DNA from 3 places in the Streptomyces sp. RPA4-2 genome. Region 1 is predicted to be linked to each of the others. Evidence: riboswitches for the same ligand, from Rfam matches in the RefSeq annotation. Region 1 holds a riboswitch; each other region holds the start of a gene.
What was found. A riboswitch is a leader RNA that binds a small molecule or an ion and turns the genes downstream of it on or off. The one in region 1 is predicted to bind S-adenosylmethionine.

Region 1 (10,245 bases):
GCGGAGGCGAGCTTGCCCTGGACTTCCTGCTTCTTCTTCTTGAGCTCGGCGCGGGTGTCGGAGAGGTCCTTGAGCTTCTCGGACGCTTCCTGGCGCTGCTGGGCGAGCTCGCGCTGCTTCCCCTGGACCTTCTTCAGCGCCTCGACCTGCTGACTGCTCAGCTGGTCCATCGCGGACGCCTTGTCCAGGTAGTCGTCCGGGTTCGAGGAGAGGAACAGCGCCACGGAGGGGTCGATGCCGCCGGTGCGGTACTGGGCACTGGCCATCGAACCGAGGCCGTCGCGCAGCTGGTTGAGGTCTTCCTGGCCGCGGGCGACGTTGTCCTGCAGGGCGCTGATCTGCTTCTCCAGCTTGTCCTGCTTCTCCTTGGCCCCGTCGAGCTTCTCGGTGGCCTGCTCGGCGTCCTGGTAGAGCGCGTCGACCTTCGCCTTGACCTCGTCCTTGCTCGGCTTCTCGCTGGGCGCGGCGTTGGCGGCGTTGGCGCTGAGGGCCACGGCGGCCGCCGCGGCGGTGGTGAGCACGGTCACACGGGTGCGGCTCGGCTGCTTGGGTCGACGGTGGGACGCCACGAAGGCGAGCTCCTTCTTCCTTCAGCCGCCTGCCGATACGCCGACGGGCGGTGCCCCTCCGCCGTCACTCCCAATGAGTGATCACCCGAGCGGAGGTTCGAGCCCAGACCCTAGTGACCTTCCTGTGATCAGTTCAAATCCAAACCTGAAAAATCTCGGTTACCGAGCGCATTCTTTGCACTCAACTCACCTGCAGTGATACCCGATTGACGCTACGTTGCGTGAAGGTCTCGCCAAACGGCCCATTGCGCCCGGACGTTACACATGGGACGTACGAGCCCTTTGAGGCGTAGGCCGCAGATCGCCGACCCGGCGAAAGTCACTTGACGAACCGGGCGAAATCCCCTCGACCGACCCAACGGACAGCCCGTCGGCCGACCCCGCGAGAAACGCGCTCGGCCGACCCCGCGGTGAACGTTCGGCTAACCCCGCGAAAAACGCTTCAGGAGCACCACGGACGCGACCGGCCGGGCGCCCGCCTTGGCGATCCCGTCGGCCACCTCACGGTCGGTGGAGACCACGATGACCGGCCGCCCGGGCGGCTCGGCGCGCACCAGCTGGCGGATCAACTCGTCCGCGGTGACCCCGGCTTTGGAGAACAGCACCCGCACCCCGCGCGGCGGCGCGAGCAGCACCGGCGCGGCCAGCTCCGCCCCGTCGAAGACACAGGTGACCTCGGCGCCGGTCTGCGCGGCGAGCTGGGAGAGCTGCCCCAGCAGCCGCAACCGCTGTTTCTCCAGAGGCATCTGCGGATAGCCGGTCTTGGTGACGTTGTACCCGTCGACCACCAGGTGCGCCTGCGGCAGCGCGAGCAGCTGGTCGAGGATCGCGGGATCGTTCTCGGACAGCGCGCGAGCGGCGATGTCCTTGGGCGTCATCCGTCCCGGTTCGACCGCGTCCACGGTCTCGGCGGGCCGTACGGACACCGGTGGCAGGGCGAGTTCGCGCCGCAGCCCCTGCGCCGCGTCCAGCACGGTGTCCAGCAGCAGCCGGACGCGCATGTCCTCGACGCTGCGCCCCTCGCGGGCCGCCTTGCGGGTGGCCTCCAGGGCCGCCTCGGCCTCGGAGAGCCGTGTCTTGAGCCGCCGGCTCTCGCTCTCCGCGGCGGACACCTGGGCCTGCCCCTCCGCCCGCGCGATGTCCATCTCGCCCTGCAGCCTGCGCAGCGCGGCCTCGCCCCGTTTGACGTCGCTGAGGGCACCGCGCAGCTTGCGGTGCAGCGATTCCGACTCCTTCTTCGCGGACTCCAGCTCGGTGCGCAGCCGTTCGGTCTCGGTCCGGGTGTGCGTCCGCGCCTCGGCGAGCTCCTCGCGCAGTCGCTCCAGCTCCGCGCGGCTCTCCTCGTCGGCCCGCTCGGCGTCCGCCCGCAGGGCCTCCTCGCCCGCGGCGGTCACCAGCTTCACCCAGCCCGTGGGGCGCAGCACATAGGCCGCGGCGGCCACGTCCAGTGGGTCCGCGGCCGGGGGCGGCGCGCCGGAGTCGAGGGCGCCGACGAGCTCCGGCTGCGCCTCTCTGAGCTTTTCGGCGATACGCTGCCTGAAGAGCGGGTCGGTCTCCAGCGCGGCGGCCATCGCGTTGCCGGCGAACTTCGCGCGCCGGTTCGGGGCGAACCGCGCGTACTGCCGCAGCTGAACCGGCAGTTCGGCGACGGTCAGACCGCCGAACCCGTCGGAGACGATCTGCACGACACGGCGGCGCACGCCGTCGGGCAGCGGACGGTCGAGCACCTCGGCGGCGCCGTCGTCCGGCTCCCCGCCTGTGGTCTCCGCCATCCGTCACTCCATCGTCCGTGCGGGGCCCGCTCCCTCAGGAGCCGACGCCCGGCCTGTCCACCAGTTCCACCTGATCCACCGCGTTGCACCAGCGGCAACGCACCGACTCGATGGTCTCACTGACCACCTCGCGCTCCTCCACGCTCGGCTCACCGGCGAGGTCGAGGTGCACGTACTCGACGACCTTGGACGAGCGGGTCACGTCGAAGCGCGTCAGATTGCCGCACAGCGTGCAGCGCCAGCGGGTGTCGGCGGTCGGAAGGGGAACCGTCATGTGGCAGTCGCTTTCCTTCTGGTGTCCGTGTGGCTCGTAACCCTACGGCCTGGCGGGTACTCGACGCTCGGCCGTCCACAGCGGCGAGGCACTCTGTGTGCATCGGTCCGGTTACGTCATGCTCTGCAACATGATCGGCAACTGGAGTACGACGGTCGGCAGGACGGTGCGGGCCCAGTCCGCGCCCGTGACGTACGGGCTGATCGTCCTGTGCTGTGTGATCTTCGTGATCGGTCCGGCGTCGGGGTTCAATCCGACGTACGGCACCGGGGACGAACTGCTCGTCGCGCAGCGCGCCTACTTCCGGCGCTGGGGTGTGGTGCCCGCCGACCTGCTCAGCGGCACTCCGGGCGCCCTGCTGACCCCCGCCACGGCCCTGTTCATCCATGGCAGCTGGCTCCACCTCCTGGGCAACATGCTCTTCTTCTATGTCTTCGGGGCCATGGCCGAGGAACGCATGGGCCACTTCGAGTTCGCCCTCTTCTACGTCGGCTGCGGTTATCTCGCGCTGGTCGGCTACGCGATCGCCAACTCCACCTCCGAACAGACCCTGGTCGGTGCCTCGGGAGCGATCTCCGCGGTCCTCGGAGCGTTCTTGTACCTGTTCCCCAAGGCCCGGGTGACCAGTCTCTTCCCGTTCCTCTTCTTCCTGCCACTGCGCTTCCCCGCCTGGATCGTGCTGCCGTTCTGGGCGGCGCTGCAGTGGCTGGCGGCGGGCCGCAGCCCCTCGGGGCCCGGGGTCGCCTATCTGGCGCACCTGGTGGGCTTCTCGGTGGGCTTCCTCTACGCGTGGGTGCGCTTCCGGCAGCCGACTAGAGTGAAAGTCCCAGCAGCGGCCCCCGAGGGAGAAAACCAGCCGTGATCACCGCGATCGTGCTCATCAAGACCAGCGTGGACCGGATCCCCGAGATCGCCGAGTCGATCGCCGCACTGGACAGTGTCAGCGAGGTCTTCTCCGTCACCGGTACGTACGACCTGATCGCCATGGTCCGGGTCAAGGCCCACGACGATCTGGCGGACGTCATCCCCGGCAGCATCAGCAAGATCCCGGGGGTCGAGGGCACCGACACGCACGTCGCGTTCCGTACGTACTCGCAGCACGACCTGGAGGCGGCGTTCGCGATCGGCCTGGACTCCTGACCGGCCTGGTTTCCTGACCGGCCTGGACTCCTGGCCCCGCACCGCTCCCCACCGCTCCGTACCGCCGCGGGTCCTCCGCGGCCGCCGGGGTCAGACCGCGGGCACGCAGCGACCGCCCTCGGTCCGGTAGCGCCACTGCGCACCGTCCCGCACGAGCTCCTTCACGGCGCGCACGAAGCGCTCCACGTGCTCGTCCGGGGTGCCCGCCCCGAAGCTGACGCGGATCGCGTTGAGGGACGTCTCGCCGGGCGCGGCCTCCGGGGCCCCGCACTCGCCCTGGGTCTGCGGGTCGCTGCCGAGCAGCGTGCGCAGCAGCGGGTGCGCGCAGAAGAGGCCGTCGCGCACCCCGATGCCGTACTCGGCGGAGAGCGCCGCCGCGAAGTGCGAGCTGTTCCAGCCCTCGACGACGAACGAGATGACGCCGACCCGGGGCGCGTCGTCGCCGAACAGGGAGAGCACGCGCACGGCGGGCACCTCGGCGAGTCCTTCCCGGACCGTGCGGATCAGGTGCCGCTCGCGGGCGACGATCCGGTCGAAGCCCTCCTCGGTGAGCGCCTTGCAGGCGGAGGCGATGGAGTAGGCGCCGATGACGTTGGGAGAGCCGGCCTCGTGCCGTGCCGCGCCCTCGTGCCACTCGACGTCGACGCCGCCGTCCGCGCGCCGGGCGACCTTGCGGCTGGCACCGCCGCCGGCGAGGTAGGGCTCGGCCGCGCGCAGCCAGTCGGAGCGGCCGGCGAGGACACCTGAGCCGAAGGGCGCGTACAGCTTGTGCCCGGAGAAGGCGACCCAGTCGACGCCGAGGTCGCCGACGGACACCGGGTGGTGCGGGGCGAGCTGGGCGGCGTCCAGGACGATCCGGGCGCCGTGGGCGTGCGCGGCGGCGGCGAGCTCGCGCACCGGCCACAGCTCGCCGGTGACGTTGGAGGCGCCGGTGACGCAGACGAGGGCCGGTCCGTGGGGGTCGCGGTCGGCGAGGGCGCGCTCCAGGGTCGCGACGGCCCCCCGCGGGGTGCGGGGCGCGTCGAGGTAGGTGACGCGCGCGTCCTGCCAGGGCAGCAGCGAGGCGTGGTGCTCGGTCTCGAACACGAAGACCTGGCAGTCGGCCGGGAGGGCGGCGGCGAGCAGGTTGAGCGAGTCGGTCGTCGACCGGGTGAAGACGACCTGGTCGTCCTCGCGGCAGTCCAGGAACTCCGCGACGGTCCTGCGGGCGTTCTCGAAGAGGTCGGTGGACAGCTGGGAGAGGTAGCCGGCTCCGCGGTGCACGCTGCCGTAGTACGGGGCGTACGCGGCGACGTCGTCCCAGACGCGCTGGAGGGCCGGGGCGCTGGCGGCGTAGTCGAGGGCGGCGTAGGTGACCTCGCCGCCGGTGACGAGCGGGACGGTCACATCACGGCCCAGAACAGGCAGCGGGGCACATACGGACTGGTCGGCGGCAGCGGTGGAGACAGACATGGCGCACTCCTGTGAGAGGCAGGCGGAAGCACCGCGCGGGGCGGGGGCGTACGGAGGTACGCGCGCGCGGCCGGGCGCAGGTGAGGGTGAAAAGGGGTGTGCGGCGGCGGGGCTCTACGCCCTAGCGCATTCGCTTGCTCACAGAAGGCTCCCTCGAACGACCAGGACCCCTGGGATTCTCGAGGGGTCCGCGCTTGCCGTAGACCTCGCTGCCTACGGCCTGGTCTTCACCCGGGGCACCCCGCCACGGACGGAGGGTTGCCGGACAGTAAGCCGGGGCCTGATGGCTGTCGCTCATGACCTGATACCGCATCCTGCCACACGATCTTCCCGCCGCAACCCCGGCGTCCACATAGCGGTACGCGCCCCCGCCGCCCCTACCCGACCCATCCGTTCATGGGGGCTGCGCCCCCAGACCCCACCAGGGGCGCTGCGCCCCTGGACCCCCGCATCGCCCGAAGGGCTCGTCCTCAAACGCCGGACGGGCTGACATACATGCCCCGGCTTAGCACCATCAGCCCGTCCGGCGATTGAGGACAAGGCCGTTCAGGCCGACACGGGGGCCTGGGGGCGGGACCCCAGGCCTGGAGGGGAGGACGGGTATGCCCACCGGTGGGCTACGCGTTGGTGGCCGTCACCCAGCGGTCCAGCGCGGCGCGCGCCGCGCCGGAGTCGATGGCCCGAGCCGTCTTCACCATCGCGGCGCTGAGCTGGTCCACCAGTGACGCGTCCGTCGGGGACAACGCCACCAGCGCCGCCGCCGCGTTCAGGACCACGGCGTCCCGTACGGGCCCCCTCTCGCCGTCCAGGACACGACGGGCGACCTCCGCGTTGTACGAGGCGTCGGCACCCCGCAGGGCCTCCACGGGCACGAGATCGAGGCCGACGTCCCGCGGGTCGAACCGCTCCTCGGTCACCTTGCCGTCCCGCACGACCCAGACCTTCGACGGCGCCGTGGTGGTCAGCTCGTCCAGCCCGTCGTCACCGCGGAAGACCAGCGAGGAGTTGCCGCGCTCGGCGAAGACACCGGCCATGATCGGCGCCATCCGGGCGTCGGCGACACCGACCGCCTGCGCCCTCACCCGCGCCGGGTTGGTCAGCGGGCCGAGGAAGTTGAAGACCGTCCGGATGCCCAACTGCCCGCGTGCCGCCGCTACATGACGCAGCGCCGGATGGAACTTCACCGCGAAGCAGAAGGTGATCCCGGCCTCCTCGGCCACCTCCGCCACCCGCTTCGGGGTCAGCTCCAGATTGACGCCGAGCTTTCCCAGGACGTCCGAGGCACCGGACGCCGACGACGCGGCCCGGTTGCCGTGCTTGACGACCTTCGTGCCGGTCCCGGCCACCACGATCGACGACATCGTGGAGATGTTCACCGTCTTCGCGCCGTCACCGCCCGTACCGACGATGTCGACGGTCTCCCCCGGCACCTCGATCACCTTGGCGTGCTCGTACATCGTGCGGACCAGACCGGTGATCTCCTCGACCGTCTCGCCCTTGGCCCGCAGCGCCACCACGAAGCCGGCGATCTGCGCGTCCGTCGCCTCGCCGCTCATGATCCGGTCCATGGCCCAGGCCGTGTCGTCCGCGCTCTGGTCCCGGCCGTCGAGCAGGCCGTTCAGCACGGCGGGCCAGGAACGGCCCGCCGCGATGTCGCCTCCAGCGGGGGTCACAGCACTCATATGCCGCTCCTGGGTTCGTAGACAGGTACAAGCAGGGTCCACCCTATCCAGCCCGGGCACGGCGAAGAGCCCCCGTCCAAGGGACGGGGGCTCCTGCCGTGGCGATCAGTGGGACCGGTGAGGACCGGCCGGGGGATCAGTGGTGGCCGTGGCCGCTCGTGATCTCCTCGTACTCCTCGACCGTGGGCTTGGGGATCTGGCTGTTCTCCCCGTAGAAGCCCTTGCTGAGCTTGGCACGCAGCCGCTGCGCGCCGTTGACCTTGCGCTCGACACCGTTCTCGTCGACCACCGGGCCGATCTCGGCGGGCCGGTACTGCTCGTGCGCGGTGAGCGTGTGCAGGGCCTCCTGGCCGAGCGGCTCGTGCACCTCGATGAACTCACCGTGCGGCAGGCGCTTGATGATGCCCGACTCGCGGCCGTGCAGCACCTTCTCCTTGTCCCGGCGCTGGAGGCCGAGGCAGATCCGCTTGGTGGCGATGAAGACGAGCACCGGCACGACGAAGAACGCGATCCGGACGAACCAGGTGATCGAGTTGATCGACAGGTGGAAGTGCGTGGCCCAGATGTCGTTGCCGCCACCGACCAGCAGGACGAAGTACCAGCTGATCCAGGCCGCGCCGAACGCGGTACGGGTCGGGACGTTGCGCGGGCGGTCCAGGATGTGGTGCTCGCGCTTGTCGCCGGTGACCCAGGACTCGATGAACGGGTAGACCGCGATCGCGACCAGGACCAGCGGGAAGATCACCAGCGGGATGAACACACCCAGGACGAGCGTGTGACCCCAGAGGTTGATCTCCCAGCCCGGCATGACTCGGATCAGGCCCTCGGAGAAGCCCATGTACCAGTCGGGCTGGGCCCCCGTGGACACCATGTCCGGACGGTAGGGACCCATGGTCCAGATCGGGTTGATCGAGGCGATCGCCGCGATGGCCGCGATGACACCGAAGACCAGGAAGAAGAAGCCTCCGGCCTTGGCCATGTAGACCGGCAGCAGCGGCATGCCGACGACGTTCTTGTTCGTCTTTCCGGGGCCCGCGAACTGCGTGTGCTTGTGGTAGAAGACCAGGATCAGGTGGCCGACGACCAGGCCGAGCATGATGCCCGGCAGCAGCAGCACGTGCACGGAGTAGAAGCGGGCCACGAAGTCGCCGCCCGGGAACTGACCGCCGAAGAGGAAGAACGAGAGGTACGTGCCGACGATCGGCACGGACAGGACCGCGCCCTCCATGAAGCGGACACCGGTGCCGGAGAGCAGGTCGTCCGGGAGCGAGTATCCGGTGAAGCCGGTGAACATGCCCAGGACGAACAGCAGGAAGCCGAACAGCCAGTTGACCTCACGCGGCTTGCGGAACGCACCCGTGAAGAACACGCGCATCATGTGCACGAACATGCCGGCGAGGAAGACCAGCGCCGCCCAGTGGTGGATCTGCCGGATCAGCAGACCACCGCGCACCTCGAAGGAGATGTGCATGGTCGAGTTGAACGCCTCGGACATCATCTGGCCCTGCAGCGGGACGTAGCTGCCGTGGTACACCACCTCGTTCATCGACGGGTGGAAGAACAGGGTCAGATACACACCCGTGAGGATGATGACGATGAAGCTGTAGAGGCAGACCTCACCCAACATGAACGACCAGTGGTCGGGGAAGATCTTGCGCATGTTGGACTTGGCCAGGGAGTAGATCCCCAGGCGGCCGTCGGCCCAGTCGGCGACCCGCTCACCGGCGGGCGCCTTCTCGCGCGAGCGCGAGTCGGAGGTGCTGGTAGTACTCATCCGCGCTCCCAGAATGCAGGACCGACGGGCTCGTCGAAGTCGCCGAGCGCCTCGAGGTAGCCCTCGTCGTTCACACCGATGCGCAGCTGCGGCAGGGCATGACCGGCCGGGCCGAAGATCACTCGGGCACCGTCGGAGAGGTCGAAGGTGGACTGGTGGCAGGGGCAGAGCACGTGGTGCGTCTGCTGCTCGTACAGGGAGATCGGGCAGCCGACGTGGGTGCAGATCTTCGAGTACGCCACGATGCCCTCGTGCGACCAGGCGAGCTCGCGCTTGTCCTTGATGTTCTCCGGCTGGAGCCGGACGATCATCACGGCGGCCTTCGCGATCTCCTGCTGGAAGTCCTCGTCCTTCTCCTCCAGGCCCTCGGGCTTGACGAAGGTGAGCGAGCCGACGGCGATGTCGGAGGGACGCAGCGGCTCGTTCGTGTTCATGCTGACGAGCAGCTTGCCCTTGGACCAGATCGTGTGGCGCAGCTTGGTGCCCGGCAGCGGACCGAGGTCACGCAGCAGCATGACGCCGGAGAGCGGGAACAGGGCCAGCGCGCCGAACATCGTGGTGCGGATCAGCTTGCGGCGGCCGAGCGCGGACTCCTTGGCACCCTGCTTGAAGTCGGCCAGGACCTTGGCCTTGACCTCGGGCTCCGCCTCGATCGGGTGACGCTCGTCGGCGATCTCCACGTCGGACATCAGGGTGCGGGCCCAGTGGACCGCGCCCGCGCCGATCGCGAACAACGCCACACCGAGCGTCATACCCAGCGCGAAGTTCAGCGCGCTGATGTGCCCGAGCGGGAAGACGAAGATCGACTTGTCGTTCGGGATCGTCACGTACGAGGCGATGAAGGCCACGGTGGCCAGCATCGACAGCGTGAACAGCATCGCGACGACACGCTCGGACCGCTGGGCGGCCCGCTCGTCGATGTCCTGGATGCGGTGCTCGTGGGGCGGCAGTCCCGGGTCCGCGAACGGGTTGTCCTCGTTCGCGACGGCTACTGCGCCGTGACCGTGCTCGTCGGCCCGCTCAGCGGGCAGGTTCTCTTCTGGAATGTCTTGGCTACTCATGACTTCTTGGCCTTTGCGGTCCGAGCGGCGACCCAGACGGCGACGGCGACCAGGACGCCAAGACCGAAGATCCAGCCGAAGAGGCCTTCACTGACCGGCCCGAGGCCGCCCAGGTCGAGACCGCCCGGGCTCTCGGTGTTGTCACCGTTGACCGCGTCGAGGTACGCGATGATGTCCTTCTTGTTCTTCTCCGACAGCGTGGTGTCGGGGAAGGAGGGCATGTTCTGCGGGCCGGTCTGCATGGCCTCGTAGATGTGCTTGGGGTCGACACCCTCAAGGCCCGGCGCGAACTTGCCGTCCGTCAGCGCGCCGCCCTTGCCGGTGAAGTTGTGGCACTGGGCGCAGTTGGTGCGGAACAGTTCGCCGCCCTTGGCGATGTCCGCGCCCTCCGGGCTGACCTGGCTCTTGGTCGGGACCGTGGGACCAGCGCCCAGCGAGGCGATGTACGCCGCGAGCTGGTCGATCTCGGCCTGCGAGTAGATGACCTTCTTGCGCGGGATCTGCGCGCCCGGCTGCTGGGC
Region 2 (10,245 bases), 4.7 Mb from region 1:
GGGTACGGTTCCCGCACCATCCCACCCTTCCCCGGAGCCGAGACATGAGCGACCGTGCCGACCAGACCATCGCCGCGCTGCGCGGCGGACACGACTACCTGACCTCCGTGGTGCACGGGCTCGCCACCGCCGACCTCACCCGGCGCTCGGGCGCGTCGGAGTGGGACGTCTCCCAGGTCCTCAGCCACCTGGGCAGCGGCGCGGAGATCGGCCGCGCCTCGCTGGAGGGCGCGCTGAACGGCACCGGACCGCGCGACGGCGACTTCAACAAGTCGGTGTGGGCCCGCTGGGACGCGATGTCCCCGGCCGAGCGCGCCGAGGGCTTCGTGGACGCCAACGAGCGACTCGTGCGCGGTTACGAGGCGCTGGACACCCGGGTCCGGGAGGAACTCCGCGTGGAGCTCGGCTTCCTGCCGGCACCCGTGGACGTCGCGACGCTGGCGGGCCTTCGGCTCAGCGAGTTCGCCCACCACACCTGGGACGTCGAGGTGGCCTTCGACCCGACGGCGGCGTTGCTGCCGGTGGCGACCGAGCCGCTCCTGGCCCAGGCCGGTCTGCTCATAGGGTTCCTCGGCAAGGCCGACGCCCTGGGCGGTCGCCACGCCCGTATCGCGGTACGGACGGTGTCTCCGGTGCGTGCGTTCGGGCTCGACCTGGGTGACTCGGTCGCGCTCGTCGACGAGCCCGCCGAGCCCGACGCCGTGCTGAGCGCCCCGGCCGAGTGGTGGCTGCGGCTCGTCACCGGCCGCCACGCCCCCGCCCACACCCCGGCCGGGGTGAACCTGAAGGGAGACGCCCTCACACTGGACGATCTGCGACGCGTCTTCCCCGGCTTCTGACCCGCGAGGTCGTCGCGGGGCGGTTCCTCAGCCGGCCTTCGGGGCCGTCCCGCTCACGGTCTTCCCCGGCCGCCCCGCCTCACGACCCGTGGCCGGGGGCCTCGGCGGGCGGCAACAAGTCGTGCAGCTGCTCGTACCGCTGCGCGCAGGCCGTTCGGGCGATGGCCTGTGAGACGGCGTCGGCCAGCGGGCGCGAGGACTCGCGCAGCAGTGTGCGCGCCTTCTCCGTGAGCGCCACCTCGATACCCCTCTTGTCCCCGCACGCCGAGCGCCGCGTGATCAGTCCCGCGTGCTGCAGACAGGCCACCTGATAGGTCAGCCGTGTCTTGGGGCGGCCCAGCAGCTCGGCGATCTGTGTCATGCGGAGGCTGGATCCGGGCTGGTCGGCCAGCAGGCACAGCACCAGGAACTCGTCGTGCGAGACACCGAGGGCGTCCTTGACGCGAGCGCGCAACTGCTGCTCGATCGCCCCGGCCGCCGCCAGCAGCCGCATCCAGGACCGCAGCTCGGTCGGCAGCAGGCCGTCTTCGCTGCCCGACTCGTGTTCGGGCAGGTCAGCGGGGGCGAGAAAGTCGGCCATGGTGTCACAGTCTACCGGTTGTCCAAATTTGAAGAACGGGCTAGCCTGTGATCGTCCAAATTTGGATGACTGCTGGTTGTCCCACGGCCCGTGCCTCACCTGTAACCGTTAAGCGTCTGGAGAACTCTCATGACCGTCGCCGTCGAAACCGGCCTGTGGCAGCTCGACCCCGCCCGCACCAGCGTCGTCATCCGGCACAAGACGATGTGGGGTCTGGTCACGGTGAAGGGCGACTTCGCCGCTGTCACCGGGGAGGGCGAGGTGCAGGCCGACGGGACCGCCCGCGGCACCGTCACCCTGGACGTGGCGTCTCTCGACACCAAGAACGGCAAGCGTGACAAGCACCTCCGCTCGGCCGACCTCTTCGACGTGGAGCGGCACCCCACGATCACCTTCGCGGTGGACAACGCGGTCGTCGCCCAGAACGACACCGTCGAGGTCACCGGGCAGCTGACCGTGCGCGGCATCACCCGGCCGCAGCCCCTCGTCGCCCGGGTCACCGCGGCGAGCGCCGAAGACGTCACCCTCGCCGCGGAGTTCACCGTGGACCGCGACCAGTTCGACATGGGCTGGAACCAGCTGGGCATGCTCCGCGGCCTGACCACCGTCGTCGGCACACTCGTCTTCACCCGCGTCAAGGGCTGAGCCGACGGATCACCGCCCGCCGTCGGCGCGGCGGCAGGTGGTGACCCTGCTCCATGGTCCGTCGGACACGGCGGCCGATGTCACACGGTTCCCGCGGCCGCGTCCTGGCCGGCGGGCCGAGGACGAAACGGCGGACAACCCCCGAGTGGCCGGGGGCTGTCCGCCGCGGCCTTGCCGTGGGCGCGGCCCGGTCGTCCGGGGAGACGTCCCGACGGCCCGTCAGACCCGGCGCACGGCTTCGTGGAAGGCCGGACGGGCGCCTAGCCGGCGGACGTAGTCCCGCAGACGGCCGTACGGGGAGAGGACGTCCTCCGTGCCGAGGCTGGTGAGGGCCACCCACAGGTCGACGTCGGCGGCCGTCAACTCGTCGCCCAACGCATGCTGGTTCGACGCGAGTTGGCGATCGAGCGAGTCGAGCGCGGCGGACCGCGCCGTCGACCCGGCGGCCGGAGTGAGGTTCCGGTCCAGGAAGACGCGGAAGGTGTCGATGTCCGCGGCGAGGAACGGCGGGTGCAGCCGCGGGAGTCCGTTGCCGTCGCGGCAGCCTGGGAGTTCGCCGAGGTCGCGCAGGATGTCGGGGGTGTGATTGCTGACGACGCGTCCGCTCCAGCGGTCGCACAGCGCCGGCGCGGTGAGCGGACCGTCGTAGTGGTGCCAGGTGGCCTCGTACGCGGCCCGCAGCGCGGCGCAGGCGTCCGGCGTCCCGGAGGGCCCCGTCAGGAGCGTGCTGGTGACCGAGTCGCGCAGCCCCAGCAGGCCGAGGGTGATCGAGATGCGCAGCGAGCGCGGACAGCCCTCGGAGAGGTACAGCTGATACCGGTGCGGCGCGGGATAGAAGCCGCCTGCCGGACCGACACCGATGCGACTGCGGATGCGGTGTCCACGCGAGGGGGCCGCACCCCGAGGGGCCGCGGCGACAAGCGCTCCCGCGGCAGGCGAGGCCGAGGCGCAGTGGTGGGAGGTGGCGGCGGTCGGACTGAGCGAGACTGTCTCGGGCATGACTCTCCAGGGGACGGCGAAGCCCCGCCACCCGGAGGGCGGCAGCGGCGGAACGGAGTGACTGCGCTGACGTACCGTCCGGACCGTGGACTAGTAGGCGCTGGAGACCCGCAGCAGATCGATGTGCAGGCGCCTGGTCAGACCGTTCGTGCCCTTTCCGGTCATTCCCGTCGCTCCCGTGTCCGGGGCTCGCGAGAGGCGAGACCACGCTTGCCCCGCCGCTCCGGCGGGACCCGGTCGTCACCCGGGGCACCCCGTCGCGGTGGAAGGGTTGCCTGTCAGCGGGCCGGGGCCGATCAACCGCTCCGCACGGAAGGAACCGTGCGAAGGGCGCTGACAATCGTGACCGTCCCCGTCAGTCTCGGTCCGCTCCGTGGGCTCGTCAAGAAGGCGCCCGCGCGGTCTCACCACGTGGTCATCCGGGCTGCCGAGCGTTGACATCCGTTCGGGGCCGTGCCTAACTTACGCCGCATCGGACCGGAACAACTCCGGTCGGCACGAGGGCCCACGGGCCGGAACGGTGACGGTGACCGCGATGTACGCAGCCCAGGGGAAGACCGCCTCGCGGTCCCACGGCCGCGACCGCGTGCTCATGAACCGTCGCCCCGCGCGGCACCTCGCCGACGGCGGCAGCGCCCGTACGGCACGGTGTTGTCCCTCTCCCGGCGCCCGCTGTCTCTGTCAGGGCTGACGTACCCCCCTCGCTGACCGCCGGTTGCTGAACCCCGGTCGCCGAATTCCCGGTCCCTGTACCCCCGGTCCTTGATCCTCGGTGTCCGATCTCGGGGTCGGTGATCTCCGAACCACCGTGTGCCGCCGCCGAACCGGCGGGCTTCCGGTGGCCCCCCTTCTCGTCCCCGCATCGGGTTCGTTCCCCCCTGCGCGTGCCCGTCGTCTCGTCGTACGGGCCGTGCCGGGGGAGTCCGAGCCGCCTGGAGCCCTCCATGAGTGAATCCCTCGGCTCCGCCGTGCCGTTGGGCACGGCGGAACCACCTCCCGCTCCCGTGGCCGAACCGAGGCCGTACGCCGCGCAGCGGGTGCTGCCGCTGCGCCGGCCGGGCCGCTGGATCGTCTCGGCGGTCGTGCTGGTCCTGGTCGCCCAGGTCGTCCACGGCCTGGCCACCAACCCGTTCTTCCAGTGGGACAGGTTCCAGTACTGGTTCCTGCGTCCCACGATCCTCGACGGCCTGCTCATCACCCTCGAAGTGACCCTCTACAGCGCCGTGTCGGGACTGCTGGGCGGCATCCTGCTCGCGCTCGCACGGCTCTCCCGGAGTCCGGTGCTGCGTGCCGTGAGCTGGGTCTACATCTGGTTGTTCCGGTCGGTGCCGCTGATCGTCGTCCTGCTCTTCCTCTACAACTTCTCCGCGCTCTACCGGACGCTGAGCCTCGGCGTGCCGTTCGGCCCCGCCTTCCTCACGTTCGACGAGTCCCGGCTCGCCACGGACATGGTCGTCGCGGTCGTCGGACTGAGCCTCAACGAAGCGGCGTACGCGGCCGAAGTGGTACGCGGCGGCATCCTCTCCGTCGACCAGGGCCAGCACGAGGCGGCCTCCGCGCTGGGTCTGCCGAAGGGCTACCAGTTCACGAGGATCGTGTTCCCGCAGGCCCTGCGCTCCATCACCCCCAACTACGTCAACCAGTTGATCGGCCTGATCAAGGGCACCTCGCTGGTCTTCTACGTCTCCCTGCTCGACCTGTTCGGCTCGGTGCAGAGCATGGGCAGCACCTACCCCGGCGACATCGTGCCGCTGCTGCTGGTCGCCACCGTCTGGTACCTGATCCTCACGAGCGTCGTGTCGGTCGTCCAGTTCTACGTCGAGCGGTACTACTCGCGGGGCGCGCTGCGCACCCTGCCGCCCACCCCGCTGCAGAGACTCCGCACCGGTCTGCGCGACCTGCGGGACCGTGCCCGGAAGGAGGCGGCCCTGTGACCGCCGAGGTGACGGAGCAGCCCGACGTCCGGCCCGCGGCGGTCGAGGTCCATGACGTGCACAAGTGGTACGGGACTCAACGTGTCCTGGACGGCGTGGAGTTGACCGTCCGGCCCGGTGAGGTCACCGTCGTCCTCGGACCGTCCGGCTCCGGCAAGTCCACGCTCCTCAGGGTGATCAACCACCTGGAGAAGCCCGAGATCGGCCATGTCAGCCTGAACGGCGAGCCGATCGGCGTACGACGGCACGGCGGGCGGCTCAAGGAACTGAGCGAGCGGGCCATCCTCGCCCAGCGCAGCCGGATCGGCTTCGTCTTCCAGAACTTCAACCTGTTCCCGCACCTGACGGTGCTCGACAACGTGGCGGCCGCGCCCGTCGCCACCGGGCGGCTGAGCAAGCCCGAAGCGCGGGAACTGGCGCGCACCCTGCTGGGCCGGGTCGGGCTCGCCGACAGAACCGCCGCCTTTCCCCGGCAGCTGTCGGGCGGCCAGCAGCAGAGAGTGGCCATCGCCCGCGCTCTCGCGCTGCGGCCCGGAGTCATCCTCTTCGACGAACCCACCTCCGCCCTCGACCCCGAACTGGTCGGTGAGGTCCTCGCCGTCATCAAGGACCTGGCCACCAGCGGCACCACCCTCCTCATCGTCACCCACGAGATCGGCTTCGCCCGCGAGGTCGCCGACCGGGTGGTCTTCATGGACGCCGGCCGGATCGTCGAACAGGGGCCGCCCGCCCAGGTGCTGGACCACCCGGCACACGAGCGGACCAGGGACTTCCTGAGCAAGGTGCTCTGATCCCGCCCCCGGACACCGCTCACCCGCTCACCCGCCCATCCGCACGACGCCCTCACCGCACACCTGACAAGGACGACCATGCGCACCCGTACCGATGCCCGTACCACTCCCCGTAGTCGCACCCTCCGCACCGGACTCCTCCGTGGCCTGGCCGTGTCCACCGCGGTCGCCACCCTCGCCACCGGGCTCGCCGCGTGCGGGGGCGAGAGCGACGCCGCCACCACGACCGGCGACGCGGCCCCCGGCACCGTCACCCTGGGCGCGCTGTCCAACGGCGCCGCACAGCAGGCCGATCTCAAGGTGCCCGAGGTCAAGTCCATCAGCGCCGAACTGCCCAAGTCGGTGGCCAGGAGCGGCAAGCTGGTCATCGGAGTGGGCGCGCTGCCCGCCGGGTTCCCGCCGCTGGCGTACGTGGGGCAGGACCAGAAGACCCTCACCGGCGCCGAACCCGACCTCGGCCGGCTGGTCGCCGCGGTCCTCGGCCTGAAGCCGGAGGTCAAGAACTCGACCTGGGAGAACCTTTTCGTCGGCATCGACAGCGGCAGGGTCGACATCGCCTTCTCGAACGTCACCGACACCGAGGAACGCAAGAAGAAGTACGAGTTCGCCTCCTACCGGCAGGACAACCTCGCCTTCGAGGTGCGCAAGAAGAGCAGCTGGAACTTCGGCGGCGACTACCGGAACCTGGCCGGCCGGACCGTCGCGGTGAGCGCCGGGACCAACCAGGAGAAGATCCTGCTGGAGTGGAAGGCGAAGCTGGCGAAGGAGGGCGAGAAGCTCAACGTCAAGTACTACCAGGACAACAACGCCACGGCCCTCGCGCTGTCCAGCGGGAAGATCGACGCTTCCTTCGGGCCCAACCCCGGTATCGCGTACCACATCACCCAGACGGCGAAGTCTCCCGAACCGACGCGCAACGCGGGCACGTTCTCCGGGGCGGGCGCGACGCTCCAGGGTCTGATCGCCGCCACCGCGAAGAAGGACAGCGGGCTGGCCGCGCCGGTCGCCGACGCCATCAACCACCTGATCAAGAACGGTCAGTACGCCAAGTGGCTCGCCGCGTGGAACCTCTCCAACGAGGCCGTCGACACCTCCCGGGTCAACCCGCCGGGGCTGCCGCTCGACAACTCCTGACCCGCCGTTCCCCGCACCGCCACGGAGATACGACACCCTCATGGCATCCCCCGCCCGGCCGGCCCCGTCCCGGGGCCCGGTCGCACCGCACCTCCTCGACAACGCCGCGTGGGCCGCGCTGACCGGCCCGCACGCCCCCTTCGCCGAGCGCCTCGGACGCGCAGCCCGCTACCCCGTCGACGTCTCCCCGTTCACCGCCCTCGCCGACCCCGCCGACCCGCGCGCCTGGACGGACCTGGCGACGCTCGTCGGCCCGGGAACCGTCACCCCCGTGACGGGCGCCGGGTCCGCCCCCGACGGCTGGCGGACCGTCCGCAGCGGCCAAGGGGTGCAACTGGTCGACACAGGGCTGCGCGCCGAACCCGCACCCGACGCGGTGCGCCTCGGGCCCGACGACGTGCCGGAGATCCTGGACCTGATCGCCCTGACCGAACCCGGCCCCTTCCTCCCGCGCACCATCGCGCTCGGCACCTACCTCGGTATCCGCCACCGCGGCCGCCTGATCGCCATGGCCGGGGAACGCCTGCGCCCGCCCGGCTGGACGGAGATCAGCGCGGTCTGCACCGCCCCCGACCACCGGGGCAAGGGCCTGGCCACCCGGCTGGTCCGAGCGGTCGCGGCCGGCATCAGGAAGCGCGGGGACACCCCGTTCCTCCACGCCGCCGCCACGAACACCGGCGCGATCCGGCTCTACGAGTCGATCGGCTTCACCCCGCGCCGCCGCACGGACTTCCTCCTGGTCCGAACTCCGGGCGCCGAGCCGGAACAGACGGCGCCGGCGGTCCGTTGTGGTTGAGAGGACACCACGAAGCCGGCGCGCCCCCGGGCCCGCCGCGACGGAAGGGCGGAGGTGACGGACGTGCCGGTCCTGTCCGCACCCCGCGTCATGGTGCTCACCCCACGCCGCCGTGTCCATCTGTACTCCCGGCCGCACATCGATCTCCAGCGCGTGGCCGGCGCGCTCTGTCGTCCCTGACCTGTCACCCCGCTGCCGCCGCCCTCCGCACGGAGGGCAGGAGCCCTCGTACGGTCGATCAGGAAGGCACCCCTTTCGTGTCCTCGTCATCCCCCTCCCCGCTGCCCGGCACCTCCGCTTCAGCCCCCTCTTCTCCCTCTTCTTCCGACGCCCTGCACCTCGCCGTCGCGCTCGACGGCGCCGGCTGGCATCCGGCCGCCTGGCGCGAGCCGGTGTCCCGCCCCCGTGATCTGCTCACCGCCGCGTACTGGACGGATCTGATCACCGAGGCCGAGCGCGGCCTGCTCGACCTCGTGACCATCGAGGACGCGCTCGGCCTCCAGTCCTCGCAGGTCACCGGTCCCGACGGCCGCACGGACCAGGTACGCGGACGGCTGGACGCCGTCCTGATCGCCGCCCGCGTCGCCCCCCTCACCAGCCACATAGGACTGGTTCCGACCGTGGTGACCACCCACACGGAGCCGTTCCATATCTCCAAGGCGATCGCCACCCTCGACTATGTGAGCACCGGCCGCGCGGGCGTACGGGTGCAGGTGTCGCCGCGTCAGAACGAGGCCGCGCACTTCGGCCGCCGTGAGTTGCCCCCGTTCCGCCTCGAGGACCTGGACAGCCCCGCCCTGCGGGAGGTGGTCGTCGACCTCTTCGACGAGGCCGCCGACCACGTCGAAGCGGTGCGCAGGCTCTGGGACAGCTGGGAGGACGACGCGGAGATCCGGGACGTCGCCACCGGCCGCTTCGTCGACCGCGACAAGCTGCACTACGTCGACTTCGAGGGCCGGCACTTCAGCGTCAAGGGGCCCTCGATCACCCCCCGCCCGCCGCAGGGCCAGCCCCTGGTCAGCGCCCTCGCCCACGAGTCGGTGACCGGCGCGCCCTTCCGTCTGCTCGGCCGCTCCGCCGACATCGGATACGTCACTCCTCACGACACCGGACAGGCGCGCACGATCGTCGCCGCGGTCCGTGCCGAACAGGACGCGGCCGGGCGTTCCGGCGAACCCCTGCATCTCTTCGGCGACCTGGTGGTGTTCCTGGACGACGATCCCGCCGCCGCGGTGGCCCGCCGTGAACGCCTCGACACCCTCGCCGGGCACCCGTACACCAGTGACGCCCGGATCTTCACCGGCACCCCCGCACAACTCGCCGACCTGCTACAGGAGTTGCACTCGGCCGGGCTGTCCGGCTTCCGGCTGCGCCCGGCCGTCGCCGGCCACGACCTGCCGGCGATCACCAGGGGCCTGGTCCCGGAACTCCAGCGCCGCGGCGCCTTCCGGCGGTCGTACGAGGCCGACACCCTGCGCGGGCTGCTCGGCCTCTCCCGCCCCGCCAACCGCTACGCCGCCACCGCCTGAGCCGGAGGGACCCACTCATGAGCACGTCACAGGACAAGCCCCTCAAGCAGATCCATCTCGCGGCGCACTTCCCCGGCGTCAACAACACCACCGTCTGGAGCGACCCGGCGGCCGGCAGCCACATCGAGTTCAGCTCGTTCGCCCACTTCGCGCGGACCGCCGAGCGCGCCAAGTTCGACTTCCTCTTCCTCGCCGAAGGCCTGCGCCTGCGTGAACAGGGCGGACAGATCTACGACTTGGACGTCGTCGGGCGCCCCGACACCTTCACGGTCCTGACCGCACTCGCCGCCGTCACCGAACACCTGGGTCTGACGGGCACCATCAACTCCACCTTCAACGAGCCCTACGAGGTCGCCCGCCAGTTCGCCAGCCTCGACCACCTCTCCGGCGGACGCGCCGCCTGGAACGTCGTCACCTCCTGGGACGCCTTCACCGGCGAGAACTTCCGCCGCGGCGGGTTCCTCCCGCAGGAGGAGCGCTACTCCCGGGCCAAGGAGTTCCTGACCACCGCGAACGAACTCTTCGACTCCTGGCACGGAGACGAGATCGTCGCCGACCAGGAGACCGGAACCTTCCTGCGCGACGCCAGGGCCGGAGCCTTCGTGCACCAGGGCCGGCACTTCGACATCCAGGGGCAGTTCAACGTCCCGCGCAGCCCACAGGGCCGCCCTGTCGTCTTCCAGGCCGGGGACTCCGAGGAGGGCCGCGAGTTCGCCGCCGCGGACGCCGACGCGATCTTCAGCCGGTACGCCACCCTCAAGGAGGGCCAGGCCTTCTACACGGACGTCAAGCGCCGGCTGGCCCGCTACGGCCGTACGCGCGACCAGTTGCTGATCCTGCCCGCCGCGACCTTCGTTCTCGGGGACACGGACGCCGAGGCGGAGGAACTCTCCCGCGAGGTGCGCCGCCGGCAGGTCAGCGGCGCGACGGCGATCAAACACCTGGAGTTCGTCTGGAACCGTGACCTGTCCGCGTACGACCCGGACGGACCGCTCCCC
Region 3 (10,245 bases), 1.5 Mb from region 1:
CGAACAGGAAGCGGTCGGCGCCCTGGCCCGCGCCGATCCGGCCCTCCGCGAGGCCGCCGGTGCGCACGTCGTGCCCGAGGGCCACCGGTACGCCGCCCAGCCGCTCGCCGAGCAGCCGGCGCATCGGTACGTCGCGCCAGCCGAGGTTGGCCGAGTAGACGGCGGTGCCGCTGTCGGCGTCGACGATGCCGGGGACGGCGACCCCGGCGGCCGCCGCGGATACGCCGAAGCGCCGCTCGCCGTGGGCGCGCAGCTCGGCCGCGAAGTCGAGGATCGCGCCGACCACGGCTTCCGGGCCGCGTTCCCGGCCGGTGGCGCGGCGGGCCTGGTGGAGCAGCTCGCCCGCCGGCCCGACGAGGGCGGCCTTCATCCCGGTGCCGCCCACATCGAGGGCGATGACATGTCTCACGGGGACAGTCTCGCCCCTTACCCCAGGAGAGGTCTAGTCCACTCACGTGGTGTAGACCTTGTATCCGCATTCCGAGACGGATGCAATGGACGCAGAAGCAAAGACGGCAAGACGGCGCAGGGGCGGGAGACGACAGCGTGCAGCGACGTAGGACAGGACTGGTCGCGGTGATGTCCGCACTGGGTATGACGGCGACCCTCGGGGGCTGCGGCAGCTCGGACGGGTCCGCGGACGTGACCCTCGAACTCGTGGCGGCCGACTACGGCGACTCCAAGGCCAACAGCTCCCAGCAGTACTGGGACACGCTGGTCAAGGGATACGAGACCGCGCACCCGGGTGTGCGTGTCGAGGTCAGCGTGTACCCCTGGACCGATGTCGACCGCAAGGTCGGCGAGCGGGTGGCGGCGGGCAGGGCGCCCGACCTGGCACAGATCGGCGCGTACGCCGACTACGCGGCCAAGGGCGAGCTCTACAGCGCCGATCAGGTGCTTTCCATCCCGGTCCAGGCCGACTTCGCCTCCCAGCTCACCGAGGCGGGGCAGATGAACCGGGTGCAGTACGGCATGCCCTTCGCCGCCTCCACGCGGCTGCTGTTCTACAACAAGAAGCTCTTCGCGGACGCCGGTCTCACCCCGCCGCAGAGCTGGAGCGAGCTCGCGGCCGACGCAGCGGTGCTCAAGACGCGGGGCGTGAAGTTCCCCTACGCCCTGCCGCTGGGCCCGGAGGAGGCGCAGGCGGAGACCATGCAGTGGCTGCTGAGCGGCGGCGACAGCTACACCGACGACGTCGGCACGTACCACCTCGACTCGACGCAGAACGTCGACACGCTCACCTGGCTCAAGAACGAACTGGTCGGTAAGGGGCTCACCGGACCCGTCGCACCTGCCAAGCTCAACCGCGCTGACGCTTTCGCGGCGTTCGCCCGGGGTGAGGTCGGAATGCTCAACGGGCACCCCACGCTGATGAAGGCGGCGGCCGACAAGGGCGTGAAGTTCGGCATGGTGCCGATGCCGGGCGTCGACGGCAGGGCCAAGGCGACGATGGGTGTCGCCGACTGGATGATGGCGTTCAAGCACAACGGCCACCGGGAGCAGATCGGCTCGTTCCTGGACTACGTCTACAGCGAGAAGAACGTGCTGGCCTTCTCCCACGAGTACGACCTGCTGCCGGTGACGACGTCCGCGTCCCAGGCGATGAGCGCCGACACGAAGGACAAGGATCTCGTCCCGTTCCTCGACGAGCTGCCCACCTCGCAGCTCTACCCGGTCGGCAAGACCTCCTGGGCGTCCGTCAGCGCGGACATCAAGCGGGACATCGGCAAGGCGGTCGCTCCCGACGGCAGCCCGTCCGGGGTCCTCGGCACGCTGCAGCGGACGGCGACCATCCGCGACAGCAAGGATTAGTGCCGCGGCACCAGCGGGCCGGCGCGGGTGTCGGTGGCTGGGGTTACGGTGCTGTCCATGACGTCCATGGAGGAGCTCGGGGCGCGGGAGCGGGCGGTTCTCGCCATGGAGCGGCGGGGGTTCGCGGGGCCGGGGGCGAAGGAGCGGGCGATAAGGGAGCAGCTCGGGCTGGCGCCGGTGCGGTATTACCAGCTTCTCAACGCCCTGCTCGACGATCCGCGGGCGCTGGCGCATGATCCGGTCACGGTGAACCGGCTCCGCCGGATCCGAGCGGGCCGCCGCGACGACCGCTGACCCGGGGTTCTTTCCCCCGCCGCCCTTACCCGACCCATCCGTTCCTGGGGGCTCCGCCCCCAGACCCCCGGTCGGCCTTGAGGGCCTTGTCCTCAAGCGCCGGACGGGCTGGTGGTGTCATGGCCGGGGCCCGCATCTCCAGCCCGTCCGGCGTTTGAGGACGAGCCCTTCGGGCGACGCGGGGGTCCAGGGGGCGGCAGCCCCTTGGCGGGGTCCGGGGCGGAGCCCCAGGCAGAGGATGGGTCGGGTAGGGGCGGCGGGGGCGAAGAACCCCGGGTGTGTTCGGGGCGGCGCCGATAGGGTCGGCGTATGGGCAGTCATGCGGAATCCCCGGAACACCCCGAGACCACGGACACCGTCCCGACACCGGCGACCGCCGCGGGAAGGGACGGGCTGCAAGCCATCCTCACGCACCCCGCCCGGACCGTGATCGCGCTCGACTTCGACGGAACCCTCGCCCCCATCGTCCCCGACCCCGAACAGGCCCGCGCCCACCCCGCCGCGGTCCCCGCCCTCGTGGCCCTCGCCCCGAAGGTCGCCTCCGTCGCCGTCGTCACCGGCCGCCCCGCCGGCTGTCGCGGTGCGCCACGGCGGGTTCGCGGGTGTCCCCGGCCTCGACCACCTCGTCGTCCTCGGCCACTACGGCGCCGAACGCTGGGACGCCCGCACGGGCACCGTCAGCGCCCCCGCCCCCCACCCCGGCGTGGCGGCGGTCCGCGCCGAGCTGCCGGGAGTCCTCGACCGGATCGGCGCCTGGCAGGGCACGTGGATCGAGGAGAAGGGCCGCGCGGTCGCCGTCCACACCCGCCGCGCCACGGACCCGCAGGCCGCCTTCGAGTCCCTGCGCGAACCCCTCGCCGACCTCGCCACCCGGCACGGCCTGATCGTCGAACCGGGCCGCATGGTCCTGGAACTGCGCCCGCCGGGCATGGACAAGGGCGTCGCCCTCCTGGAGTACGTCCGCGAGGTCGGCGCCGAAGCCGTCCTCTACGCGGGCGACGACCTCGGCGACCTCCCCGCCTTCGCCGCCGTCGACAAACTCCGCTCGGACGGCGTCCCGGGCCTGCTGGTGTGCAGCGGCAGCTCGGAGGTCGCGGAACTCGCCGAACGCGCCGATCTGGTGGTGGACGGCCCCGCCGGGGTCGTCGGCCTGCTGAGGGCACTGGCCGGCCGGCTGGACCGCTGAGGGCTGTCCGGTGATCCCCGGCGGACGGCGGCCTCACTCCTCCAGCGCGCGCAACTGCTCCAGGAACCACTGCGCCGGAGGCAGGGCCGTCGCCGCCGCGGCGAGCCGTTTCGTGCGCTCGGCCCGCTCACCGGCCGACAGCGACAGGGCCTCGTGCAGCGCCTGCGCGGTGCCGACCACGTCGTACGGGTTCACCGTGACCGCGTCCTCGCCCAGCTCCTCGTACGCCCCGGCCTCCCGTGACAGCACCAGCACGCACCCCTCGTCGGAGACGACGGGCACCTCCTTGGCGACGAGGTTCATGCCGTCCCGGATGGGGTTGACGAGGGCGACGTCGGCGAGCCGGTAGGCGGCCAGCGAGCGGGCGAAGTCGTCCTTGACGTGGAGCACGACCGGGGTCCAACCCGGTGTCGCGTACTGGGAGTTGATCTCGTCCGCCAGGGTCTGCACGGCGGCCGTGTAGTCCCGGTAGACCGCCAGGTCCTGACGGGAGGGGTAGGCGAAGGCCACGTGGACCACCCGCTCGCGCCACTCCGGCCGGTCCTCCAGGAGCTGCCGGTACGCCAGCAGGCCCCGCACGATGTTCTTCGACAGCTCGGTGCGGTCGACCCGCACGATCGCCCTGCGGGCGCGGCCGTCGGGTCCCTCGCCGATCTGCTCGCGCAGCGCGTCCATCCGCTCGGCGACGTCCGCCTCGTGGGAGCGCCCGCGCAGGAAGTCCGCGTCCGCGCCGAGCCCGTGCACGCCGACCCGGGTGTCGCCGAGCCCGCCGACGAGCGCCTCGCAGCAGGCGGTGAACGCGTTCGCCCAGCGGTGCGTCAGGAAGCCCAGCCGGTCCGCGCCGAGCATGCCGCGCAGCACCTGCCCGGCGATGTCGTCGGGCAGCATGCGGAAGTAGTCGACGGGCGCCCACGGGGTGTGGGAGAAGTGGCCGATGCGCAGGTCGGGGCGGAGTTCGCGGAGCATGCCCGGGACCAGGGTCAGGTGGTAGTCCTGCACGATCACCACGGCGCCCTCGGCCGCCTCGTCCGCCAGGGCTCGCGCGAACGCGCGGTTGTAGTCCTCGTACGACGACCACTGGCGCCGGAACTCCTGGTCGAAGACCGGCTCCAGCGGCGTCTGGTACAGCATGTGGTGGACGAACCACAGCACCGAGTTCGCGATCCCGTTGTACGCGTCCGCGTGCACCGCGGCGTCGATGTCCAGCATCCGCACGCCGTCCTCGCCGACCCCGCGCCGGACCGCCTCGCGGTCGCCCTCGCCGAGCGCCGAGCACACCCACAGGGCTCCCGCGTCCGGACCGATCGCGGAGAGGCCCGAGACCAGCCCGCCCCCGCCGCGCCGGGCCTGGAGGGAGCCGTCCTCGCGCACCTCGTAGGAGACCGGGCCGCGGTTGGACGCGACGAGGATCCGGTGGGCGCCGTGCGGTGAAGCCGATGAAGCCGTTGAAGCCATGCCTCGAAACCTAGCCCGGCACCGAAACGCTCAAACGTTCCCGTCGGCCGGATGCGACGAAGGACACGGACCGCGGGGCGGTGGGGCCGGTGGCGCCGTCCACCAACCCCTCACCAGGGACGCGGTTCACGCGGCCCTGCGTTTGACGTACTCGGAGATTTCGGCCATCGGGGGGCGTTCCTCCGTGTCCACCGAGTACGTGCGCGGCTCGAATCCGTCCTCGCCCCGCTCGAACTGGGTGAGGGACGGCCGGATGAGGTGACCGCGGGCCAGCCGGAGCTGCGCCGTGCGGTAGATCGCGGCGGACATCCGGCCCAGCGCCTGCCCGTCCTGGTGGCGGTGCTTTCGCTCGCCCACGTCGACCTGGGCGAGCGCGTCGAGGCCCACCAGGTGCAGGGCGTCGACGAGCATGCCCAGTTCGACGCCGTATCCGACGGGGAAGGGGAGCTGTTCGAGCAGCGAGCGGCGGGCCGCGTACTCACCGCCGAGCGGCTGGACGAACCCGGCCAGCTGCGGCCAGTGCATGTTCAGCAGCGGGCGGGCCATGAGTTCCGTGACGCGACCGCCCTGCCCCGCGGCGCCGGCCAGCGGACGGTCGTACATCCCCTTGACGAGGTCCACGCCCGGCTCGGTGAGCAGCGGGCCCACGATCCCGGAGACGAAGTCCGACGAGAACTCCCTCAGGTCCGCGTCGATGAAACAGACGATGTCCCCGCTCGTCACGAGCAGCGACCGCCACAGGACCTCGCCCTTGCCGGGCACGGCCGGGATACGGGGCAGGATCTCGTCCCGGTGCACGACCCGCGCGCCCGCCGCGGCCGCCACCTGCGAGGTGCGGTCGGTCGAGCCCGAGTCGACGACGACGATCTCGTCGACGAGGGGCACCTGGCGCATCAGGTCCTCACGGATGACGGCGACGATCTCGCCGACCGTCTCCTCCTCGTTCAGCGCGGGCAGCACGACGCTCACCGTGGAGCCCGACGCGCGCTTGGCGGACATGATTCTGTGGAGCGGGCGATCGGTCACGGACCAGGAGCGTGTGCTCAGCCAGCGCTCGACTTCCTTCAGCACAGTCGCGGCTCCTCACTGTCTGATCACCCGATGTCTCACGGTGTGATCCATCTCGCGGTTCGGACGACTATCTCAACTGTCCTGGCCTTCGGTTACAGTCTTGAACAACGCGGATGACCATCGCATGTCGTAGATCATCCCGGACAGCAGACCAACAACCGAATACCGCTCATCCAGAGGGGCAGAGGGATACGGCCCGATGAAGCCCCGGCAACCCTCCAGCCGGTCTCGTACCGATCATTGTCGATCGTGTCGCGGGGCTCCCGGCTCGGGAAGGTGCCAAATCCGTCTCACGGCGAAGTGCGTCGTGAGGAAGATGAGGAGAAAGGGCCTCGCCTCCATGGCTGCGCAGACTGTTGCAAGCACTCCGGACGCCGCGACCTCAGCGAACCCGTCCGCTTCCACCCTTTCCGCCGCTTCCACCGGCTCCGTCGATCTGGGTCCCGCCGCGGCGCTCTCCTGCCGCGAGTGCGGCCACCGCGTGCCGCTCGGCCCGGTCTTCGCCTGCGAGGAGTGTTTCGGACCGCTCGAGATCGCCTACGACTTCTCGGCCTACGACACCGAGGAGCTCCGGGCGCGCATCGAGGCGGGCCCCGCGAACATCTGGCGTTACGCGCCGCTGCTCCCGGTCCCGGCCGACGTCGCCGACAAGCCGAACATCAACCCGGGCTGGACCAGGCTCGTCAAGGCCGACAACCTCGCCCGCGAGCTGGGCGTCGACCCCGGCAGGCTCTTCGTCAAGGACGACTCCGGCAACCCGACGCACTCCTTCAAGGACCGCGTCGTCGCCCAGGCCATCGAGGCCGCCCGCGCCTTCGGCTTCACCACCCTCTCCTGCTCCTCGACCGGCAACCTCGCCGGCGCGGTGGGTGCCGCCGCCGCCCGCGCCGGCTTCCGCTCCTGCGTGTTCATCCCGCACGACCTGGAGCAAGGCAAGATCGTCATGGCCGCGGTCTACGGCGGCGAGCTCGTCGGCATCGAGGGCAACTACGACGACGTGAACCGCTTCTGCTCCGAGCTGATCGGCGACCCGGCCGGTGAGGGCTGGGGCTTCGTCAACGTCAACCTGCGGCCGTACTACGCGGAGGGGTCCAAGACCCTCGCGTACGAGATCTGTGAGCAGCTCGGCTGGCAGCTGCCCGACCAGCTCGTCGTGCCGATCGCCTCCGGTTCCCAGCTGACCAAGGTCGACAAGGGGCTGCGGGAGCTGATCGAGCTCGGCCTCGTCGAGGACAAGCCCTACAAGATCTTCGGCGCGCAGGCCGAGGGCTGTTCACCGGTGTCCGTCGCCTACAAGGCCGGCCACGACGTCGTCCGGCCCCAGAAGCCGAACACCATCGCCAAGTCGCTGGCCATCGGCAACCCCGCCGACGGCCCGTACGTGCTGGACATCGCGCGGCGGACGGGCGGGGCGGTGGAGGACGTGAACGACGAGCAGGTGGTCGACGCGATCAAGCTGCTGGCGCGTACCGAGGGCATCTTCGCCGAGACGGCCGGCGGTGTGACGGTGGGTGTGGCCAAGAAGCTGATCGAGAACGGGCTGCTCGACCCGACGCTCACCACGGTCGTGCTGAACACCGGTGACGGCCTCAAGACGCTGGACGCGGTGGCCGGCACGGGGCTGACCGCGACCATCCGTCCCAGCCTGGACTCCTTCCGTGAGGCCGGCCTCGCGTAGCCGCCCGGCCGGGGGAGGCCGTTCCCCGGCCGCGGGCCCGTGAGGGCCGGCCGCGCAGTTCCGCGCGCCCCCGCCGGGGCGCTTCCAGCCGTACGCCACCATCCGACCGGGAGGTCACCGCATGAGCGTCAACGTCCGCATCCCCACCATCCTGCGCACCTACACCGGTGGCCGGTCCGAGGTGACCGCCGAGGGAGGAACCCTCGGCGAGGTGATCTCCGACCTGGAGAAGAACCACACGGGCATCGCCGCGCGCGTGCTGGACGACGAGGGCAAGCTGCGCCGGTTCGTCAACGTGTACGTCAACGACGACGACGTCCGCTTCGAGCAGGGCCTGGAGACGGCGACGCCGGACGGCGCGGGCGTGTCGATCATCCCCGCCGTCGCCGGAGGCTGACGGGCGATTACCCACGGTGAGATCATTACCGTGGGTAATGCCAATCACCGAGAGTTCACCGAATTGCCCCCTCCGTGAGAGAAGCGGAGGGGGCAATTCTGTATGGTTGAGCGGGGTACAGTTGGGGAACCCGCCGCGTTATCCATGCCGGGTGCATATGAGTGCACGTACCGCCTGCGATAAGAAGTGGCCAAAGTGCCCGGCGCTTTTGAGTCTTATGTGGCCTTTATGGGGCCCGAGTTGCCCTGAATCTTCGCGAATTCTCCCTATATTCCCGATCGGGCCTGCCCAGAATTCTCGTCCGATTGACCTGTTGCAGACGGCAGTTGGGCAGATACATTCAGCCGCGGTCGACGCGTTCCGGCGCACACCCCCAATCCGTTGGGGGGTGGAGGTCTGACCCGGGTCCGCGAAGTGCGGTCCTGTGCAAGGGCCAGTAATAGGGGAGTTAGGCATGGCTCAGGGCACCGTCAAGTGGTTCAACGCGGAGAAGGGGTACGGCTTCATCGCGGTCGACGGTGGTGCGGATGTTTTCGTCCACTACAGCGCGATTCAGATGGACGGCTACCGCACCCTGGAAGAGGGTCAGCGGGTCGATTTCGAGATCTCGCAGGGCCAGAAGGGGCCGCAGGCGGACATGGTCCGGCTCGCGACCGGCTGAAGCACGCGCCGACTGACTGTTCGACGTGACGAAGGGCTCGTATCCCGCTGGGGTGCGAGCCCTTCGGTATGTCCGTGGACCGACCGGGATCCGGCCCTGAATCTTCCGGGTGCCCGGCCGCGAACCTGCGGGGACCCTGTCCGCGGCTCCTCCCGGGGCGTCCGCGTGACCTCGCGGGAGCGGTCGCGGACCCCCTTCGGAGGACGGTCGTGCCGCCCCTGTTCACCTGGGGATCCTCCCGAGTCGCTTGCACTCGGCAGGGGCGAGTGCTAATCATTGCGTTAGCACTCTGAAGGTGAGAGTGATAACGAAGGACCGGGTCGGTGAGGCCCGCAGGCCAGGTGGTGCAAGGAACCACGGTGGCAGGCAGGCCGTCCGTCGCGGGCGCCAGCGCGGTCCGGAGCAATCCACCCCAGTCCGGGAGGACCACTTCACATGGCCAAGATCATCGCGTTCGACGAGGAGGCACGGCGCGGTCTCGAGCGCGGGATGAACCAGCTCGCCGACGCCGTCAAGGTCACCCTTGGCCCCAAGGGCCGCAACGTCGTCCTCGAGAAGAAGTGGGGCGCCCCCACGATCACCAACGATGGTGTTTCCATCGCCAAGGAGATCGAGCTCGAGGACCCGTACGAGAAGATCGGCGCCGAGCTGGTCAAGGAAGTCGCCAAGAAGACGGACGACGTCGCCGGCGACGGTACGACCACTGCGACCGTGCTCGCCCAGGCGCTCGTCCGTGAGGGCCTGCGCAACGTGGCCGCCGGTGCCAACCCGATGGCCCTCAAGCGCGGTATCGAGAAGGCCGTCGAGGCCGTCTCCGGTGCCCTGCTCGAGCAGGCCAAGGATGTCGAGACCAAGGAGCAGATCGCTTCCACGGCCTCCATCTCCGCCGCCGACACCCAGATCGGCGAGCTCATCGCCGAGGCGATGGACAAGGTCGGCAAGGAAGGCGTCATCACCGTCGAGGAGTCCCAGACCTTCGGTCTGGAGCTGGAGCTCACCGAGGGTATGCGCTTCGACAAGGGCTACATCTCGGCGTACTTCGCCACCGACATGGAGCGGATGGAGGCGTCGCTCGACGACCCGTACATCCTCATCGCCAACTCCAAGATCGGCAACGTCAAGGACCTGCTCCCGCTCCTGGAGAAGGTCATGCAGTCGGGCAAGCCGCTGCTGATCATCGCCGAGGACGTCGAGGGCGAGGCCCTGTCGACCCTGGTCGTCAACAAGATCCGTGGCACCTTCAAGTCCGTCGCCGTCAAGGCCCCGGGCTTCGGTGACCGCCGCAAGGCCATGCTCGGCGACATCGCCATCCTCACGGGCGGCGAGGTCATCTCCGAGGAGGTCGGCCTCAAGCTGGAGAACGCCGGGATCGACCTGCTCGGTCGCGCCCGCAAGGTCGTCATCACCAAGGACGAGACCACGATCGTCGACGGCTCCGGCTCCGCCGACCAGGTCGCCGGTCGCGTGAACCAGATCCGTGCCGAGATCGAGAACTCGGACTCGGACTACGACCGCGAGAAGCTCCAGGAGCGCCTGGCGAAGCTGGCCGGCGGCGTGGCCGTCATCAAGGCCGGTGCCGCCACCGAGGTCGAGCTCAAGGAGCGCAAGCACCGCATCGAGGACGCCGTTCGCAACGCGAAGGCGGCCGTCGAGGAGGGCATCGTCGCCGGTGGTGGCGTGGCCCTGCTCCA

Region 2: another riboswitch for S-adenosylmethionine. It lies ahead of HEP85_RS32330 (putative leader peptide); the one in region 1 lies ahead of HEP85_RS11785 (aminotransferase class V-fold PLP-dependent enzyme).
Region 3: another riboswitch for S-adenosylmethionine. It lies ahead of thrC (threonine synthase); the one in region 1 lies ahead of HEP85_RS11785 (aminotransferase class V-fold PLP-dependent enzyme).

The regions. Positions count from the first base shown of each region.
Region 1 covers NZ_CP050975.2:2,740,615-2,750,859, forward strand. The annotation lists gene HEP85_RS11760 (C40 family peptidase) at 1-569, opposite strand, end outside; gene HEP85_RS11765 (NYN domain-containing protein) at 992-2,341, opposite strand; gene HEP85_RS11770 (hypothetical protein) at 2,376-2,615, opposite strand; gene HEP85_RS11775 (rhomboid family intramembrane serine protease) at 2,746-3,477, shown strand; gene HEP85_RS11780 (Lrp/AsnC family transcriptional regulator) at 3,474-3,755, shown strand; gene HEP85_RS11785 (aminotransferase class V-fold PLP-dependent enzyme) at 3,846-5,207, opposite strand; SAM riboswitch class IV at 5,393-5,509, opposite strand; gene trpD (anthranilate phosphoribosyltransferase) at 5,825-6,889, opposite strand; gene HEP85_RS11795 (cytochrome bc complex cytochrome b subunit) at 7,026-8,663, opposite strand; gene HEP85_RS11800 (ubiquinol-cytochrome c reductase iron-sulfur subunit) at 8,660-9,724, opposite strand; gene HEP85_RS11805 (c-type cytochrome) at 9,721-10,245, opposite strand, start outside.
Region 2 covers NZ_CP050975.2:7,401,937-7,412,181, forward strand. The annotation lists gene HEP85_RS32310 (maleylpyruvate isomerase N-terminal domain-containing protein) at 45-839, shown strand; gene HEP85_RS32315 (MarR family winged helix-turn-helix transcriptional regulator) at 919-1,419, opposite strand; gene HEP85_RS32320 (YceI family protein) at 1,549-2,064, shown strand; gene HEP85_RS32325 (glutathione S-transferase C-terminal domain-containing protein) at 2,284-3,063, opposite strand; gene HEP85_RS32330 (putative leader peptide) at 3,154-3,228, opposite strand; SAM riboswitch class IV at 3,265-3,411, opposite strand; gene HEP85_RS32335 (amino acid ABC transporter permease) at 4,008-4,997, shown strand; gene HEP85_RS32340 (amino acid ABC transporter ATP-binding protein) at 4,994-5,788, shown strand; gene HEP85_RS32345 (ABC transporter substrate-binding protein) at 5,867-6,922, shown strand; gene HEP85_RS32350 (GNAT family N-acetyltransferase) at 6,963-7,718, shown strand; gene HEP85_RS32355 (putative leader peptide) at 7,773-7,898, shown strand; gene HEP85_RS32360 (LLM class flavin-dependent oxidoreductase) at 8,000-9,247, shown strand; gene HEP85_RS32365 (NtaA/DmoA family FMN-dependent monooxygenase) at 9,265-10,245, shown strand, end outside.
Region 3 covers NZ_CP050975.2:4,254,129-4,264,373, reverse strand. The annotation lists gene HEP85_RS18505 (ROK family protein) at 1-409, opposite strand, end outside; gene HEP85_RS18500 (extracellular solute-binding protein) at 547-1,812, shown strand; gene HEP85_RS18495 (DUF3263 domain-containing protein) at 1,879-2,106, shown strand; partial or broken gene otsB (trehalose-phosphatase) at 2,416-3,292, shown strand; gene HEP85_RS18485 (trehalose-6-phosphate synthase) at 3,326-4,747, opposite strand; gene HEP85_RS18480 (glucosyl-3-phosphoglycerate synthase) at 4,874-5,818, opposite strand; SAM riboswitch class I at 5,985-6,141, shown strand; gene thrC (threonine synthase) at 6,159-7,496, shown strand; gene HEP85_RS18470 (MoaD/ThiS family protein) at 7,618-7,893, shown strand; gene HEP85_RS18465 (cold-shock protein) at 8,348-8,554, shown strand; gene groL (chaperonin GroEL) at 8,990-10,245, shown strand, end outside.